3 regions of the Paenibacillus sp. M-152 genome follow, and region 2 is predicted to be linked to each of the others. Evidence: riboswitches for the same ligand, from Rfam matches in the RefSeq annotation. Region 2 holds a riboswitch; each other region holds the start of a gene.

Region 1 (3,248 bases), 230 kb from region 2:
AAGTCAGCGTGGATACAACGAATACAATGATGGGCAGCTGCGCCACACGTTCCAGTATAAAACGAATCATAGGATACGTAGCTCGTTATTCCGCAATATCGGATTGCGCTGTAATGTAGTAATACTCGATCGGATGCGGCGTAAAGCCCTCTACCCCTTTTTTCACGCCAAACACATTGTCAGGGTGTACAATGAACGACTGCGGCAAGTCTGTATTGATAATATCCAGTGCTTGCAGTGTTACCGCATTACGCTGTGTGGTATCGTTTGCCAACTTCAGGCTGTGAAGAATATCCTCCAGCGGTTTGGAAGCATAACGGCTTACATTAGCTTCACTTGTAGAGGAGTAGAACATGTCCATAAAATACTGCGGTTCCCCTGTATGGGCCGTGAGCATGCTGTACATAGCAAAATCCCAATCGTTTTTGGTCAACGCCTCGTCGATATTTTCCACCTTGCGAATCTTGACCTGGATTCCCTCATTCAGCAACTGGCTCTGAATAACCTCAGCCATGACGGATAGCTCCGGACGCTGAGGGAAGGTCAGCAGCGTAACCTCGAATGGCTTGCCCTGCTTGGACCATGTGCCTTGGGCATCCTTTTGCCAGCCATCCTTCGTCAACAACTGCTCTGCCGTTCCGTTCAATGCTTTGCGCTCAATCTTACCGAAGGGAAGGATACTCGGAAACGGGCTGCTTGCTTCCGTACCGTAGCCCCTCATGACGGCGCTCACAATGGATGCGCGCGGAATCAGACTGTCCACCACCTTACGGTTGGCCGCATCCTTGAACACAGACGATTCCATGTTGTACACAATCATATGGGTACGCAAGGACGGAGCCGACAGCACTTGTAGCTTGTCGTTCTTTTTTAATACCTCTGCGTTATCTACCGGAATATCCGTCGCTACATCCACCTCACCGGATTGCAACGCCATCAGGCGCGAATTACCGTCCGTAATGAATTTCATCGTTGCTTCAGCCAGTCGTGCCTTTTCGCCCCAATATCCATCATAACGCTCTACGACCAAGGATTGATCCTTGTTAAAGGCTTTGATTTTAAAAGCACCTGTCATTGCAGGGTAGCTCTGCTCATCTTTCATGGATGCCACATCCAGCACGATTGTTGACGGATCAGCCAGATTGGATGCCAGCGCTGCATTCGGTTGGTTTGTCGTGATTTTCAGCGTCAGCGGGCCATTTACATCAATGGACTTCACATCCAGTAAATCCTTCGCCAGGTGACTTTTCTCGATAGAGCGCAGCAAAGATGCTTTTACGCTTACTGCATCCATACTCTTTCCATCATGAAAAGTGACCTTATCCTGCAAGCTGAACGTCCACACGTTAGGACTGTCGTGCTTCCATTCCTTGGCTAGCCAAGCCACAGGCTCCAACTTTTCATTCAAACGAATGAGTGTCTCACCGGCACCGGAACGCATCACATCCCAGCTATTGTCTCCATGCGGATCGACGCCTGACGGTTTCCACGTATACGCCATCACCAGCTTTTTACCTGCTGGAGTCTGTTGTGCAGGAGTATTCTCACCCTTGCCTGAGCTATCCTCCGTCTTCGTGGCTGTGCCGCATCCCGAAAGAGCCATAACTGCCATCAGCAGCAGCAATCCTGTACATATGAACCATGAACGCCTATTACGATTGCCTATCATCCCACATTTCCTCCTCTATCTTGTAAAATATCGTATAAACCTAACGCAAAACGCGAAAAAAGCATTCCCAACCACTTGACCAGCAGTCAGAAATGCTTTCATTATAAAATGTCAAAACTCACCTCAAAGCCAACTCCAAAAACATAGAAGGGATCAGATCGGTTTCAGACATTCCGTATGCAGCACGCCTAACCACCTCCCCAGCATCCCGTGGGTCTGACAGTGATGTCAAAACAGGCAGGTCTCCTGACTCCAGGCTTATCTTTCAGGCCTTCCCGGTTCCTCACAGTTCCAGTGGCTATTCTGAAAGCTCCAGCAGTACCCTGCTGATGCCTGTATACAGTGGCGGGTCCGTGTCGGAATCTACCGAACTTCCCTTTTAAGTGAACACGCTCAACAACTATCTACATCGTCTCAACAAAACCTCGTATATAGAGTTGTCCGGCTCACACCTGTTTTCTTCCTTTATTCCTTTTTATTACGAATTAGGATTATCTTATTTTGTTGCTACTGGCTTGTCAACAAATGCAGCGTAATATTTTAAATTTGAATGATACGATTAGAATCAAGGCTGTGACTATTCATTGCATGCACGCAATTCACGTGCTAAAATTAGGTATAGAGATATCCACCGTATCCGTATACTAAAAAGAGCCTTCGCCGCGCCAACGGCAAAGACTCCTAGGATTTGAAAGGCTGTGGATCACCACGGCGCGCTAAATGCTTAGCTAAACCCACCGTTAGGCGCCTAACCTAATCAAGCGGTGGGTTTTCGCTTGTTCCGAAATTTCCGACGCAGCCAGCGATAAAGTTTACGAATACTAAACACCAGGCTTAGTAACGTAACCATCCAACGCAACACATCGTAGCACGACACAAGTGTGACCATCGGCTTCACCCCCTTTCGGGAAGCTGCACCGTGGTCCGAAAACATCCACCACTATAACCCGCTCTTGGTAACCCCATGCCAAACAGCCGGAAAAGAGGCTACGTCCTCTTTCCGGCTATTTTGGTTTATTTCCTATTCATCAAACCTTCTGTGGAACCTCCGAGACATTTACACCTTTGACCGATTCACCCTGTTTTCTTGCCAAAACGATGTTCAAGACAATTGCCGTAATCGAGCCCGATACAATACCATTTTGCAGCAGCATTTTGGCAAAGCTAGGCAGTTGGTCAAACATTTGCGGCAGAACAGCTGAGCCTAGGCCTACAGCAATACTGCATGCTGCGATCAGCAGATTGCTTTCCTTCCGCAGATCTACTTCTGACAAAATAGACATACCTGATGCAGCAACCGAGCCAAACATGACGATCATTGCCCCGCCCAGCACAGCGTTAGGAATCACTGTCGTCAGGGCAGCCAGCTTAGGCAGCAAACCGAGAACGACCATGATGCCGCCCGCAGCAAAAATAACGTTACGCGATTTGACGCGAGTTAGCGAGATCAGACCCACATTTTGCGAGAAGGCCGTGTAAGGGAACGCATTAAAAATACCGCCCAGCATAATCGCGAGCCCCTCCGAACGAAGTCCATTGACGATTTGCTTTTGTTCCACCTTCTGATCAATCGCTTTAC
Region 2 (3,248 bases):
TTCCTGATTACCCTCTGGGTCCCGACTTCCATGTCCAACCAACAATATTGCATCCACTGCTGTTTGTTCCTCCTCATTTATAGGGATAGTCTACATACGCCCTATTTTATATATATGCTTGTATCCGGTTCATCAAGCCTACCAACCTATTAATCACCACAAACCGCGTTCACTTCTACTGTTGCCGGTGAATCTTCATGCCGGAAACCCGCAACGATGCCTACACGTTTGAAAAACTTATGAAAACGCTCGTTCGGATGCCCTTTTTCCTTGTATTCAGCGATAATATTCTCCACGATGTCCGTAATCTGATCACCTGGAATCCCTTCCGCTACGGGCTGAGCGGCATGAGCATTACGGCCAAATTTTTTGCCGCCGAGGAAAAGATCATATCCTCCCTTGCGGTAGACAATTCCGATATCCTCCAGCACCGCTCCATAGCAGGCCATGCCGCATCCGTTCAAAGCAATGCTCGTTTCCTTGGGTGCCTGTAATCCGCCGAGTACAACCTGTAGGTGCTCAGCCACAGGCACAGCGTCATCTTTCTCCATATTGCAGAAGTCGCACGCCTTGACCTTAAACACATCGCCGAGCGGCATGACAATGAATCGTTCATCCCGCAGCCGACCGACCAGTTCCTCAGGGTCTAGGCACGGCACGCGCAGCACGATCTGATGATCTGGCGTGTATTCCAGCTCGCCATCATCACCCGCTACCTCGGCGAGCAGTGCCATCTGCCGAGCAGTGAACTTCTTGTTTCCCACGCCAGGGGAAACCCCCACCTCAAACAGCGCAGGCTTGCCAAAGCCGCCTGACGCCTTCGCAGCCGCAGCTCCTGCTCCGGCCCCTGCTGCCGTTCCAACGGCGCTCTGGGCGGTAGGCGCTTGCCCGCTCCAGCGAGCGTTGGCTTCGCCTGGCAGCTTGCCGCCAACAGCAAGACGACCGAGCGCCTCTGCTGCCAGCGATGCTGGGGTCGCCCCGGTTTGCTTCGCAGGCGGCACCTGTACAGCAGCCATCGCTTGCGGGCGTGCCTGCGTGGCAACCGCAGCACCGCTCGCAGAAGGCCCGGTAGGCGCAGTCAGAGCTCCGCCTCCCTGCGGTGCATCCAGCGCGCGATCCTCTTGCGCGCCCAGCGACCACGGCTCCGCTTCCGTGCGAAGCCGCTGATGCGGTTTGAGCACCTGTTCGGTCGCGTCCAGCGTGTATTTACGCTGATAGCCGCGTGGAGTCACGATTAAGCCGTCATACACTGTCGTCGAGGAATTGCCGATGATTACGGTCGTCAGCATCCCGATATCATGGTTCAGCATATCTTCCAGCGTCGTCACAATAACCTGCTGACGTTCACGATAAGCACTCTTCACCAGCCCAACCGGAGTCTGCGGATCACGGTAACGAAGCAAAATGGACTGCGTCTCCACAATCTGGCGGGTACGCCGACCACTACGCGGGTTGTATAATGCAATCACAAAATCAGCCGAAGCCGCAGCTTCTACACGCTTCACGATTGTTTCCCACGGGGTCAGATGATCACTCAGACTGATCGTGCAAGCATCATGCATAACTGGCGCTCCCAACAACGAAGCACAGGATTGAATAGCCGAGATCCCCGGCACAACCTCCACCTCAACCCCGTCCTCGCGACGCCAGCCTTTTTGCATCAGCACTTCGTACACCAGACCTGCCATGCCATAGACCCCAGCATCTCCACTGGAAATGACGGCTACCTTCTTGCCCATCTCTGCTTGGCGAACCGCCTCCTGCGCACGGCTCACTTCCTCTGTCATCCCTGTGCGTACAATCTCCTGTCCGTTCAACAACGGACGGATCAAATCAACGTAGGTATTGTAGCCGATAATGACCTCACTTTCGGCCAGCGCATCCAACGCACGTTTTGTGATATGTTCCATATCTCCTGGTCCAAATCCAATCACCAGCAATTTTCCTAATGGGCTCATCGTGCTCCTCCTATCATCCTTTTCAGGGCAGCTATACTATCTATTTCAATAATTTGTGGCATCCTGTAACTCGAAAAAACCCCATCCTGCCCGGATGGGGTTCCTATGTACGTATCTCTCTCATCAGACGAAACAGCGTAAGAGGACAGTCTTGTCTTCCTCCAATCTGCCGTTGTTTTCCATCTGTTTTGTTTGCGCTTCAAACGCTGCTACACGTTCATATCCACGCAAACCTGTAACCAACATGGAAAAAGCAACGTGTGCCTGATTTCCTGATTTCGTACACCCATCCTCTCCGCGAAGGTTAACGGTGCATACAGATCAAGGTAGGTCTCCTGGCTTGGCATCAACGGATTCTTTCGTCTTCCCCGTTTTGTACGAGTGACCATTTAAAAGAATCCTCTTCCTTACAGTGGCGGGACCGCTCGGGACTTGCACCCGATTCCCTGTTACCCTTTGCTCAACCGCAAAGGCACCTTGTCTGTCCGCTATTTGATTATGGGTCTTATCATAACCTTGCCTCAATCAGTTGTGCAAGCACGAAAAAAGCTTTATTTCAAGTTCTCTGCCTTATTTTTCAGCATATGCAGCAATTCATCCGGGTCCGCAGAGATACTCAGTAGTGCTGGATGATCAGCTCCGGTAAACCCTTCCTGCACGCTATGACGTACCATTTCTATCAACGGGTCAAAATATCCATTCACATTCAGCAGCCCAATGGGCTTGCGATGTATGCCGATTTGCGCCCAGCACAATACCTCGAACAGCTCCTCAAAGGTTCCCAAGCCACCCGGAAGGGCTATAAACGCATCGGCCATCTCGCTCATCGCCGCTTTACGTTCATGCATGCTTGCTACCTCAATAAACTCGGTAACTCCCCGATGAATGATCTCTGCATCGAATAATAGGGTGGGCATAATGCCGGTGACCTGACCGTCACCCGCCAGTAGTTCATCCGCCACCTTACCCATCAGCCCCCTGCTGGAGCCACCATAAATTAGACGGATATGCTGGCGAGCCATAGCTTCACCCAGCTTGCCTGCGGCCTCAACATATACCGATGAATGTCCAGGTCTGGACCCTGCAAATACACAAATAGAATTCATAAACGTCTCAGCTCCTGTCCTCAATATCATGCATCGAAACTTATTCATTATATTAGATAAATATTTTCGCTATAACAAAAAACTTTGTCGATGCATGTCCAACAAAAAAAGATAAAGACCTCGTAGGCCCTTATCTCTATTTTACGCTTTATTAGTAAATATAAGTTCATTTTAGCTTACTGCA
Region 3 (3,248 bases), 1.9 Mb from region 2:
GGAACAATCATCCGGTAATCGGGACCTGCCATCAGACGAATGATATGAGGCACAACAAGTCCAACAAAGCCAATGACTCCACATACCGAGACAGCGGCAGCTGTCAGCAAGGTAGATATGATCAGGACAGATAGCTTCGTCGCATCTACATGAACCCCCATATGAGCCGCTTGACGTTCTCCCAAAGCCAGAATATTCAGCACCCGTGCCCGGTTCCATAGAAACACCAGCCCAACGATCACGTAAGGTAAAAGAATTCCCGTATATGACCAACCTCGCAGACTGAGACTTCCCATCGTCCAGTACAATATTTCATTGACTGTTTCCTTCGACATGGCTGCCAGAAAAGAAACAATGGCTCCCCCAAAAAATTGCATCACCACACCTGATAAAATGAGGCTTTGGGTCGGAATTTTCCCACCTTCACGCGCCAACGTCAACACCATCCACAGCGTCAGCATGCCGGTTATAAATGCAACTAGCGGAAGCGTCCATATACCCACAAATGAAAATTGAAGCCCCCAATAAATCAGTACTGCTGCTCCGACCGAAGCTCCCGAGGATACCCCAAGGGTATACGGATCAGCCAAGGGATTACGCAACACACCCTGAAATCCGGCTCCCGCCAGCGCCAGCGCTGCTCCAACCAACATTCCCAGTAACACCCGTGGCAATCTGACCTTCAAAATGATCTGCTCTGAGGATGTATTCCAATCCGGTGTAAACGTATCACCTAACCACGGTAGGTGGTTGATCAAAATACCTGTGATTTGGCTGACCGGAAGACTGACCGAGCCGATGCCAAGACAGAGTAGCAGCGTCAGCAGCAGCAAGACAAGACCTGTCACCCCAAAACCGATCAGTCTACGGTTCATTTGAAAATTTCAGGGTACACGCCCTTAGCCACTTCCTTGAGCCCTTCCGTTACGCGTGGCCCCGGACGACTGATCAAATTATCATCCACGGCAAATACACGATGGTTACGAACAGCCGATATTTGATCCCATCCACTACGAGCTTTAATGATATCGCCGAGGGTCTGGCCTGTTTTGTCGTCCTTCACACTTTTGCTGTACAAAATCACGTCAGGGTTTGCAGCTATAATATTTTCCTCACTGATTTGGTACCACCCCTTCTGCGTAGCACCTACATTTTCACCACCTGCTAATGTAATCAGCTCGTCCATAAACTCGCCTTTACCCACTGTCCAGCCTGGTGAAAACTCGACGTATACCCGCAGCTTCTGCCCTTTGCCGATATTTTTAACTCCTTCTTTCACTTCTGCTACATCTGCTCTCATCTTGTCAGTCACCGCTCTCGCTTCTTTCTGATGATCGGTGATTTTCCCATACAATTCGATGTTAGCTATGACATCTTCAACTGTTTTCGGTTCTGTTTTAAAAATCATAATTCCCATGTCACGCAGCTTAGTCGTAGCCTGTTCACTAAGTGAAATCCCTGCAAAAACAACTTCCGGGTTCGCAGCAATGATCGCCTCTTCGTTCGGTTTCATAATACCGCCCATTTTAGGCTTTTTCGTAGCTGCCTCCGGGTAATCAGAGTAGTCGGATACACCAACAATTTCCTTATCCAGTCCGATAGCGAACAGCGCCTCGGTTTCTGCCGGGGAGACGGAAACGATCTTATCCGGTGCTTTTTTAAATGTAAATTCCTGTCCTGTTGCATCCTTAAGCGTTAGCGGGTAAACCGTTTTGCCCGGAGGCACTTGTGCGGTTACGGTCTGTCCCGGCTGCTGTGAAGAAGCTTGGCCCTCTTTATTTTCTGCATTTTTTCCATTTGCGCCACATGCACTCAGCCCAACTGCCAATATCAGCGCCAATAGACCTGTAGTCCATACCTTTATTTTTTTTCCTGCCATGATTTGCACCCCTTCATACATAAATCGTTAAGAGCGTTACTTGAACTTCATCCGATATTTTCTCATTCCAGCCTTCTTTTCCTATCAAAAACCCCCGCATCCTCATATCAGGACACAGGGGTCACGTTAGCACAGATCGTGCGCAGGCGGGCAGCTTCTTTCCGCATGGACAGTCACTGCGAACACGTCATCCTTTCCTCGAAGGATTATGGTGACAGGCGGACGGGCAGGTATCCTGACTTATGGAAAATGCATGTCCTGATATTCTTTCATATGCTTGGCGGCACATAAAACAGGGCTAATGAGCATGTTTCCATTTACAGTGGCGGGACCGCGTCGGACTCACACCGACTTCCCTTTTAACAGCGCAATAAAGGAAAGCAAGTTCCTCACATAGCGCCGACCTCGTCTGCTGGATATTTGATGTAGTGGTAGTCAAGCCGTTCTTTTACTTGATGATTATAGGTTAAAAAGAGTTAGCTTACAACCCAAACAGTCGCTTTATTCGCCTTGTTTAACCTAATGAGAAAGCAATCTTGCTATACAATTGTGCGGTCCTGTCAACCTTAACTGAATCCTAAATGCTTCTCCCGGCTTCGGATTCAGACTCCAAAAATCATGGCCAGGCATAAGCATACAAGCCAACTGACGAATTACACCACCATGCGTGACAATCAAAACAGAGGACGGCGCAGCATTCGACTCCATTGGCTGAACCTCCAAAGCAATGCGCCAGGCAAACAGAGAGTCTAGGAATTCACGCAGACGATTCACAAAATGAATCCAAGGCTCTCCTCCAGGTGGGGTGAATTGTTGCGGCTCATCAATCCAAGCGCGATACAACGCCACATCCTTAAGCATGTCATACGTTTTTCCATCCCACTCACCAAAGTGAAGTTCTCGCAGACGTGGTTCCATGATAGGAGGCATAGCAGAGAGGGAACATTCAGACGTCAATGCAGACTCCGGCAAAATGATCTGCAAGGTCTGGCGACATCGCATCAAGTCGCTGCAATAGATTCGAGCAAAGGAATGTCCCTGCAATTTTTTCTGTAAAGTCTTTAACTCCTGCTCTGCTCCCGACAGTAAACCCAAGTCGGCATGTCCCAGATATCGACGTTCCTTATTCCATAAGGTCGTGCCATGACGAACTAGCACGAGCTCCATGTCCCACTGCAGATCTTCTTTAGCATCATTCGGCTTACTAACCTGTTGTGAGTTCGGACTTGGTGCACTTTCTCGCACTCTTTTTCCTTCTGTATCTTGTTTCAAAATCGTGTCACTCCTCACTGCATCCATCCCAAGGCAAAACACCCTGCAGCTCCCATCAAACATAACCCTACAAACATAGTGGATACGGCGAACATCA

What was found. A riboswitch is a leader RNA that binds a small molecule or an ion and turns the genes downstream of it on or off. The one in region 2 is predicted to bind cobalamin.
Region 1: linked by a shared signal. The riboswitch ahead of EGM68_RS25015 (ABC transporter substrate-binding protein) and the one ahead of cobJ (precorrin-3B C(17)-methyltransferase) in region 2 are both predicted to bind cobalamin.
Region 3: linked by a shared signal. The riboswitch ahead of EGM68_RS07095 (ABC transporter substrate-binding protein) and the one ahead of cobJ (precorrin-3B C(17)-methyltransferase) in region 2 are both predicted to bind cobalamin.

What each region holds. Positions count from the first base shown of each region.
Region 1 is NZ_CP034141.1:5,700,882-5,704,129, forward strand. It holds gene nikB (nickel ABC transporter permease) at 1-70, opposite strand, end outside; gene EGM68_RS25015 (ABC transporter substrate-binding protein) at 86-1,669, opposite strand; cobalamin riboswitch at 1,889-2,092, opposite strand; gene EGM68_RS25020 (nucleobase:cation symporter-2 family protein) at 2,698-3,248, opposite strand, start outside.
Region 2 is NZ_CP034141.1:5,470,264-5,473,511, forward strand. It holds gene EGM68_RS23985 (sirohydrochlorin chelatase) at 1-57, opposite strand, end outside; gene cobJ (precorrin-3B C(17)-methyltransferase) at 150-1,958, opposite strand; cobalamin riboswitch at 2,267-2,452, opposite strand; gene EGM68_RS23995 (LOG family protein) at 2,510-3,064, opposite strand.
Region 3 is NZ_CP034141.1:1,583,427-1,586,674, reverse strand. It holds gene EGM68_RS07100 (FecCD family ABC transporter permease) at 1-875, opposite strand, end outside; gene EGM68_RS07095 (ABC transporter substrate-binding protein) at 872-1,879, opposite strand; cobalamin riboswitch at 2,088-2,302, opposite strand; gene EGM68_RS07090 (histidine phosphatase family protein) at 2,399-3,151, opposite strand; gene cbiB (adenosylcobinamide-phosphate synthase CbiB) at 3,166-3,248, opposite strand, start outside.